2 regions of the Mesorhizobium sp. YL-MeA3-2017 genome follow, and region 2 is predicted to be linked to the other one. Evidence: riboswitches for the same ligand, from Rfam matches in the RefSeq annotation. Region 2 holds a riboswitch; the other holds the start of a gene.
The links. A riboswitch is a leader RNA that binds a small molecule or an ion and turns the genes downstream of it on or off. The one in region 2 is predicted to bind thiamine pyrophosphate.

Region 1: another riboswitch for thiamine pyrophosphate. It lies ahead of thiC (phosphomethylpyrimidine synthase ThiC); the one in region 2 lies ahead of thiB (thiamine ABC transporter substrate binding subunit).

What each region holds. Positions count from the first base shown of each region.
Region 1 covers NZ_JAUSVH010000001.1:3,667,683-3,671,865, reverse strand. Annotated here, with positions in the region: gene thiO (glycine oxidase ThiO) at 1-689, opposite strand, end outside; gene thiC (phosphomethylpyrimidine synthase ThiC) at 686-2,518, opposite strand; TPP riboswitch at 2,637-2,747, opposite strand; gene QFZ88_RS17525 (autotransporter outer membrane beta-barrel domain-containing protein) at 2,983-4,183, opposite strand, start outside.
Region 2 covers NZ_JAUSVH010000001.1:2,550,825-2,555,007, forward strand. Annotated here, with positions in the region: gene QFZ88_RS12065 (ABC-F family ATP-binding cassette domain-containing protein) at 1-777, opposite strand, end outside; gene QFZ88_RS12070 (thiamine diphosphokinase) at 793-1,440, opposite strand; TPP riboswitch at 1,561-1,675, shown strand; gene thiB (thiamine ABC transporter substrate binding subunit) at 1,715-2,716, shown strand; gene thiP (thiamine/thiamine pyrophosphate ABC transporter permease) at 2,692-4,183, shown strand, end outside.

The sequences.
Region 1 (4,183 bases), 1.1 Mb from region 2:
GCGCCGACCATGAACATGTGATCCGCACGCGGAACCACATAAACCGGAAAGCGTGGATGCAGCAGCCGCACCGGGCGCGCCAACGCAACGTCGCGCGTGCGCAGCAAAAGCATCTCGCCACGCACGCCGCGCAGACCAGACGCGGATGAGCCCATGCCCGTACAATCCGCCTCGAAATCGAAGGCGCCGGGCGCTAGCACCGCGCCGTAGCCGAACTCGAAGCGTACGCCCATGCCGACCAGTTTTCCGGTTAGCGCCACCAGGGCCTTGCGCGGATCGAGATGGGCTTCGCCGGCGAAGAGCAGTCCGCGCCGAAACCGACCGGCGAGATCGGGTTCGAGCGCGGCGATCGCATCCCCATCGACGACGGAGAAGCCGCTGGTGCGCTGCACGAAACGATCGAGTTCCACCGTGTCCCGCGCAGGCGCCACCACCAGCGTGCCGGTGCGCACGACATGGCCGGGCAGCGCGGCATCCCACCAGTCGGCCGCGCCCTTCCCCAATGTCAGCACCGGCTCCTCGGCGCTTTCGCGCTCGCACCACGGCGCCAGCATGCCGCCGGCCTGCCAGGAGGCGCTGCCGGCAATGGCCCGGCGCCGTTCGACCACGATCACGCTGGCGCCGCGTAACGCCAGTTCATGCGCCAGCGTCAACCCGGCGACGCCGGCGCCGCGGACCAGCACTTTCATGGCCGGTTCGCCGGTTCCGTTTCGGCGACCTCGGCCTGATCGAGAGGCATGTAAAGCTCGCCGCCAATACGGAATTTTTCCGCCATGGCCGCCAGGCCTTCCTTTTGTGCCTCAGCGCGGATGTCGTGCGAGATGCGCATCGAGCAGAATTTCGGCCCGCACATGGAGCAGAAATGCGCCACCTTGTGCGCCTCCTTGGGCAAGGTCTCGTCGTGGAAGGCGCGCGCGGTGTCGGGGTCCAGCGACAGGTTGAACTGGTCCTCCCAGCGGAACTCGAAACGTGCCCGCGATAGCGCGTCGTCCCTCACCTTGGCCGCCGGATGGCCCTTGGCGAGATCGGCGGCGTGCGCGGCGATCTTGTAGGTGATGACGCCGATCTTGACGTCGTTGCGGTCTGGCAGGCCGAGATGTTCCTTGGGCGTGACGTAGCAGAGCATGGCCGTGCCAAACCAGCCGATCATGGCGGCGCCGATGCCGCTGGTGATGTGGTCGTAGCCCGGCGCGATGTCGGTGGTGAGTGGCCCAAGCGTGTAGAACGGCGCCTCGCCGCAGACTGCGAGCTGCTTGTCCATATTGGCCTTGATCTTGTGCATCGGCACATGGCCGGGCCCTTCGATCATCACCTGGCAGTCCTTCGCCCAGGCGATTTTCGTCAGCTCGCCCAGCGTCTCCAGCTCGGCGAATTGCGCGGCATCGTTGGCATCGGCGATCGAGCCCGGGCGCAGACCGTCGCCCAGCGAGAACGACACGTCGTAGGCGCGGCAGATGTCGCAGATCTCCTCGAAATGCTCGTAGAGGAAGCTTTCCCGGTGATGGTAGAGGCACCATTTGGCCATGATCGAGCCGCCACGGCTGACGATGCCGGTGACGCGATCGACGGTGAGCGGGATGTAGGGCAGCCGCACGCCGGCGTGGATGGTGAAATAGTCGACGCCCTGCTCGGCCTGTTCGACCAGCGTGTCGCGGAACACCTCCCAGGACAGGTCCTCGGCGACGCCGCCGACCTTCTCCAGCGCCTGGTAAAGCGGCACCGTGCCGATCGGCACCGGCGCGTTGCGGATGATCCAGTCGCGGATGTTGTGGATGTTGCGGCCGGTCGACAGGTCCATGACCGTATCGGCGCCCCAGCGGATCGCCCAGACCATCTTTTCCACCTCCTCGGCCATGGACGAGGTGACGGCGGAGTTGCCGATGTTGGCGTTGATCTTGACCAGGAAATTGCGGCCGATGATCATCGGCTCGCTCTCGGGGTGATTGATGTTGGCGGGGATGATGGCGCGGCCGAGCGCCACTTCGTCGCGCACGAATTCCGGCGTGACATAGTCCGGAATCGCCGCGCCGAAACTTTCGCCGTCGCGTTCCAACCTGACGCGCAGCGCCTCGCGGCCGAGATTTTCGCGGATGGCGACGAACTCCATTTCCGGCGTGACGATGCCGGCGCGGGCATAGGCAAGCTGGGTGACGGCGCGTCCCGCTTTCGCTCTAAGTGGCTGGTTTCGCACCGGAAACTCCGGCGTCAGCCGATCGCCGGAGACGAAGCCGTTGTCTTCCGGCCTGATCAGCCGGCCCTCGTAACGCTCGACATCGCCGCGCGCCTCAACCCATTCCTGGCGCAGCCTGGACAGGCCGCGCTCGATGCTCGTTTCGACGCCGGCATCGGTGTAGGGACCGGAGGAATCATAGACGGTGACCGGCGGTTCGCCGGCACTCGGATGCACGGAAATCTCGCGCATCGGCACACGCAGACCGGTGTGAAGCGTGCCCGGTTTGTAGATTTTGCGCGACGCCGGCAACGCGCCGACGGTGACTTTCGGGGTGTGGATATTCATGAGTGAGCCTCCTTGCTCGAATGCAACGGAGACCCAGTCCATGCGATGAGGAGGAAGTGATGCTTCGCTGAAGGGAGTTCGGGCATCTGCCCGACCGCCAAAGCCGAAAAACGCCGGCCCGCGAAGCTTCCCACCGTCCCTACGCCAGTATGAACTGGATCAGGTTCAACGGGTCACTGCGCGTTCAGCAGTATCTCAGCCCCTTGTCGGGACCCCCCTGGTGAGCCTCAAGGGTGAACGACAAGCCGCATGATTGTCAACAGGGATGTGGAAAGGCGACGGCAAGCGCGCCGAGAGTCAAATAACTTCGTGGTGCAGGATCAATAGCTTACGGAAAAACGGGTGCCAGACGCCGCGAAACGAATTCACAAGGGTCCGTTCGCGCGCATTTTAAGGCCTTTCCCGTTCAAACGACCGGCTTTTCAGCACGTTTCGCGTTCTGCGTTTTGGCACCGGCCATCGTCCTAGAACCTGACATTCAAATCGGCCCTGACGCCATGGTCGCGGGCGTTGGCGGCGAGCTGGCCCTGGTAGGAGATGCCGAGTGTGGTGGTCGGTGTCAGCGCGACGTCGAAGCCCGCCTCGAGTGCTGCGCTTTCGCGTGCGATCGGCGCGCCGGCGATGGTGAAGGCATTGCTGCCGGCGAAGGCCTGGGTGACATTGGGCGTGACATCGCCGAAACCATGGCGCCAGCCGATCATGCCGCGCGCCGTCGCCTTGACCGCGCCGAGGTCGAAGTCGGTAGATGCCCGTAGGCCAAAGGTGGTGAAGGTGATGGCGTTGGAGCTGCTGCGGACCGTCAGCGCCGCCGCCCCGCCTTTCTCACTGAAAGCATTGGTGTGGACATTGACGTAAGCCAGGTTGGCGAAGGGCTCGAAGGCGAGATTGCCGGCCTTCATGCCATAACCGAGTTCGCCGAAGATCTGCGTGGTGCCGGTACGATAGCTGGACGACAGCGCGTCGGTGAAACCGGGGAAAGACACGGATCGACCGCTGTCGATGTCGCTCCAGGTGTAGGCAAGGCCGGAGCGCAAGGAGAGCGCACCCCATTGCGTGCCGCCATAGGCGCCGAGATGATAGTTGTCGCTGGAGGCAGATGACCGTCTGTCATCCACCTTGAACGAAGAATGGCTGTAGCCGGCAAGGAAACCGAGCCGCCAGTCGTCGGTGACGAGGCCGTCGATGCCGGTGACAAAACCGCCGGTCGAGCGCGACAGCTTTGCCGCATTGCCATCGCTGTCGGTCCAGCCCCATGAACCGAAGGCCGAACCCCAGACGCCGTAACGTTCGGCAGCCGATGCTGTCGCTGGACTCGCCGACGCGATCGAAGCCGTCGCCTCCAGCGCGGCATTGCCGCCCGCCGCTTCGTCATAACCCATCAAAGGCAGCGGCGCGGCACCAACCGTCTCGAAGGCAGAACGGAGCCGGTCATTCATCGCCGCGCGTATCAGGCGGCTATCTTCGATCAATGCCGTCACCGTCGAGGCATGCACCTCACCCGACAGGCCATCGAAGGCGGAACGAGCCTGATCGATAGACAGCGATGCGACGGCGCCGATCAGGGGATTGTCCAGGCTCATGCCGTCCAGCGCCGAAGCCGTGGCGATCTGGTTCGGCGTCTGGCCGACCGAGGCGAAGGCGAGCCCGCTGCGGACGACATCGAGA
Region 2 (4,183 bases):
GCGGAAGCGCTGGCGCATCGTTTGCAACTCGCCAAGGCGCCGCATATTGCGCTTGCGGCGCGCCGTCACGCCATAACGCAGCCAGTGTTCCTCGCGCACGATTTGTCGGCCGAGCTTATGTTGGTCGCGCTCTTCCTCCTCGAGCACTTGGTCGCGCCATTCCTCGAAGTGCGCAAAGCCTTTGTCCAGGCGGCGTGTCTGGCCGCGATCGAGCCAGACTGTCGCGCGCGATACGCGCTGCAGGAAACGCCGGTCGTGGGAAATGACGATCAGCGCCGACGACGTGCGCGCCAGCTCTTCTTCCAGCCATTCGATGACGGCGAGGTCGAGATGGTTGGTGGGTTCATCGAGCAAAAGGATATCCGGCTCCGGCGCCATTACGCGGGCCAATGCCGCGCGGCGCGCCTCGCCGCCGGAGAGATCGGCGGGCCGTTCCTCGCCGGTGAGACCCAGATGCTCCATCAGATAGGTGGCGCGATGCGGGTCGTCGGCCGGGCCGAGCCCTGCTTCGACATAAGCGCGCACGGTAGCAAAACCGTCCATGTCGGGCATTTGCGGTAGGTAGCGTATGGTGGCGCTCGGCTGCCGGAACAGCTCGCCGTCCTGCGGTTCGATCATGCCGGCGGCGATCTTGAGCAGCGTCGACTTGCCCGAACCATTGCGGCCAACCAGCGCGATCTTGTCGCCGGGGGCGGCGACGAGTTCCGCACCGTCGAGCAGCGGCGTACCGCCAAACGTCAGTTTGATGCCGGTAAGATTAAGAAGCGGCGGGGCCATGTCTGCTTTCGGCTCTCAGGTTTCAGGCAAGGGGAACGGATGGGCAAGCAACAACGCCCGGCCACTGCCAAACGAGATTTCGAGCTCGCCTTTCACCGCGTTGGAGATGGTCAGGGACGAACCGAAGGCCATTTCGATATCGTTCAGCGGCCATTTCGCACCCTTGATGGTAAGGCCGGTGAGTTCCGAAAAGCCGAGCACCGAAAACAGCGTATCGTCGGCATAGTCGAACCTGGCGGCATGGCCAGGCAGCAACGGAACGCCTTCCTGTGCGCCGCTGGTCAAAAGCACGTCGATGCCTTCCTCGGCCAGCCTTACCGCCAGCGCCAGATGGAGAAAGGCGTGGTCGGCCCGGGCGCCGCCGAATGCGCCGACCAGGATCAGTTTCGTGGCACCGCTTTGCCGGGCAATCGCCACGGCGAGCTCGCCGTCGGTCTTGTCCTTCTCGGCCGGAAATCGTTCCTGCGGCACCTTGGCCAGATGCGGCGGCAGGTTGGCCGGTGCGGAATCGAAATCCCCCACCCAAAGTTCCGGCAGCAACCCCAGCATATCCGCATGACGAATACCGGAATCCGCAGCGATCACGCGCGTACCGGCAGTCTGGATATCGAGCCGTGGCGTACGAACGAGCTCGCCGCCGAGCAAAAGGGTGAAAGTGCTCATGGGCGTCGCCCTTACCAGCCCCCATGCGGAAACGGAAGTCCATGCCAGCGCCCGCGCGACGTTCGATCCGCCCCGGCAAACTAAGGCTTGCACCCCGCGCAGGCCCGCTCTATGTCTTTTGCCGCTCTAACGGGGTGCCGGGTCGCGGTTTTCGCGGAACGGCTGAGAGGCGCTAAGCCAACCCGCTGAACCTGATCCGGCTTGTACCGGCGGAGGGATTAGACGCTTAGCCAAAGGCGCCAACTCTCCTGTCACACGAATGAAGGAGGCGTCGATGCGCAAAATTCTGTCAGTCCTGATCCCGGCTCTCACCCTTGCTGCCGCCACACTGCCGGCCGCGGCCAAGGACAAGCTGACTATCTACACCTATGAGAGCTTCACCGCCGAATGGGGGCCAGGCCCGCAGGTGAAGAAGGCTTTCGAGGAAGAGTGTGGCTGCGAAGTCGATTTCGTCTCGGTTGCCGACGGCGTCGCCCTGCTCAACCGCGTCAAGCTGGAAGGTGCCGCGACCAAGGCCGACATCGTGCTTGGTCTCGACACCAATCTGACGGCCGACGCCAAGGCGAGCGGGCTGTTCGTCCCACACGGCACGATCGCAACGGTCGACGTGCCGGGCGGCTGGGCCGACGATACATTCGCGCCTTACGACTACGGCTATTTCGCCGTCGTCTATGACACCGAGAAGTTGAAGACGCCGCCGGCCAGCCTCAAGGAATTGGTCGAGGGCGATGCTTCGCAGAAAATCGCCATCCAGGACCCGCGCACCTCGACGCCGGGCCTCGGCTTGCTGTTGTGGGTAAAGGCCGTCTATGGCGACAAGGCGCCGGAGGCCTGGGCCAAGTTGAAGGGTCGCGTGCTCACGGTCACGCCGGGATGGAGCGAAGCCTACGGCCTGTTCACCAAGGGCGAAGCGCCGATGGTGCTTTCCTACACCACCTCGCCGGCCTACCACATGGTTGCCGAAAAGACCGACCGCTATCAGGCCGCTTCCTTCTCCGAAGGCCACTATCTGCAGATCGAAGTCGCCGGCATCACCACCACTGGCGCCAAGAACCCGCTGTCCCAGAAATTCATGGCCTTCATGACCGGCCCGAAGTTCCAGGACGTCGTTCCCGAAACCAATTGGATGTTCCCGGCCGGCAAGATGGACAAGCCTCTCAACCCGGCCTTCGACAAGCTGGTGAAGCCGGCCAAGACCTTGATCTTCAGCCCAGAAGAGGTTGCCAAGAACCGCAAGGCCTGGGTGGATGAATGGCTGTCCGTGATGAGCAAGTGAGGGCCACCATCATCCAGCCTCGCCAGGACGGAAGGCCTGCTGCCTTGCGCGATACGCGCGTTGTTGCCGGTGTCGTGGCACTCACCTTCATCACGCTGCTGATTGGAGGCGCCTTCTTAGGCCTCGTTGCCGAGGGCGCCGGCAATCTCTCCGGTGCCGCTTCGGCGTTCGATTCCTATCTTTTCCGCGTCGTGCGCTTCACAATATGGCAAGCGCTTTTGTCGACGCTTTTGTCGGTGGTTCCAGCGCTTTTCGTTGCAAGAGCGCTGTCGCGCCACCCGGCCTTTTTCGGACGCGGCCTCATCCTGCAGCTGTTTGCCGTACCGCTGGCCTTGCCGGCCATTGTCGCGGCGCTCGGCGTGCTGGCCCTCTATGGCCGCGCGGGCTATTTCGCTGGTCCGCTGACGGAAATGGGCGGGCAAGACTGGCCCGGCATCTACGGTCTTTCCGGCATTCTTGTCGCGCATGTCTTCTTCAACCTGCCATTGGCGACGCGCCTCTTCGTGGAGGCGCTGCAGACCATACCCACCGACCAGTGGCGGTTGGCCAGCCAGCTCGGTATGGGTGCGCGACCGGCCTTCCGGCTGATCGAATGGCCCGCGCTGAGCCGGGCCATGCCGGCCGTCGCCGGCCTGGTCTTCATGCTTTGCATCACATCTTTCACCATCGTCCTGCTGCTCGGCGGCGGCCCGCGCGCCACCACGCTGGAAGTGGCGATCTATCAGGCGCTGCGTTTCGACTTCGATCCGGCACGAGCGGTCGCGCTGACACTCTTGCAGATCGTCCTGACCTTCGTGGTGATGACATTGCTGGCCCGACTGGGAGCCAACACCGTCGGCGACGCCAATCTCTCGGTAGCGCCGCGGCGTTATCTGTCGATCGGCCTCGGAGAGGCCACGCTGAATTTTGTGATGATTGCAGCGGCATTGCTGTTCGTGGCCGGCCCGATGGCGGCGATCGTCGCCGCCGGTCTGGCGGCCGACCTTTCGCGCCTAGTTGGCGAAAACACCGTCCAACAGGCAGCGTTGACCAGCATCGTGCTGGCTTTCCTCTCGGCCCTGCTTTCGGTGGTTTTGTCCTTCTCGCTGGTTGCCGCGCGACGGGCCCTGGCCGGTCGCCGCAAGACCGGGCGCAGCTCCTTGCTTGAATACGCCGCCGATACCGGCGCCGGCTTCGTCCTGGTGGTCCCGCCCATCGTCATCGGCGCCGGCTGGTTTCTTCTCCTACGCCACGTCGGTGATTCCCTGGCTGTGGCGCCGCTCATGGTCGTCACCGTCAACGCGATCATGGCGATGCCTTTCGCTATTCGCGCGCTTCGTCCAGCCTATGATGCGACGAGCGAACGGCATGAGCGTCTTTGCGCGCAGCTGGGCATAACCGGTTGGAACCGGCTGCGACTGATCGACGGACCGGTGCTCAGGCGCCCGCTGGCCACCGCCTTCGCTTTTGCCATGGCGCTGTCGCTGG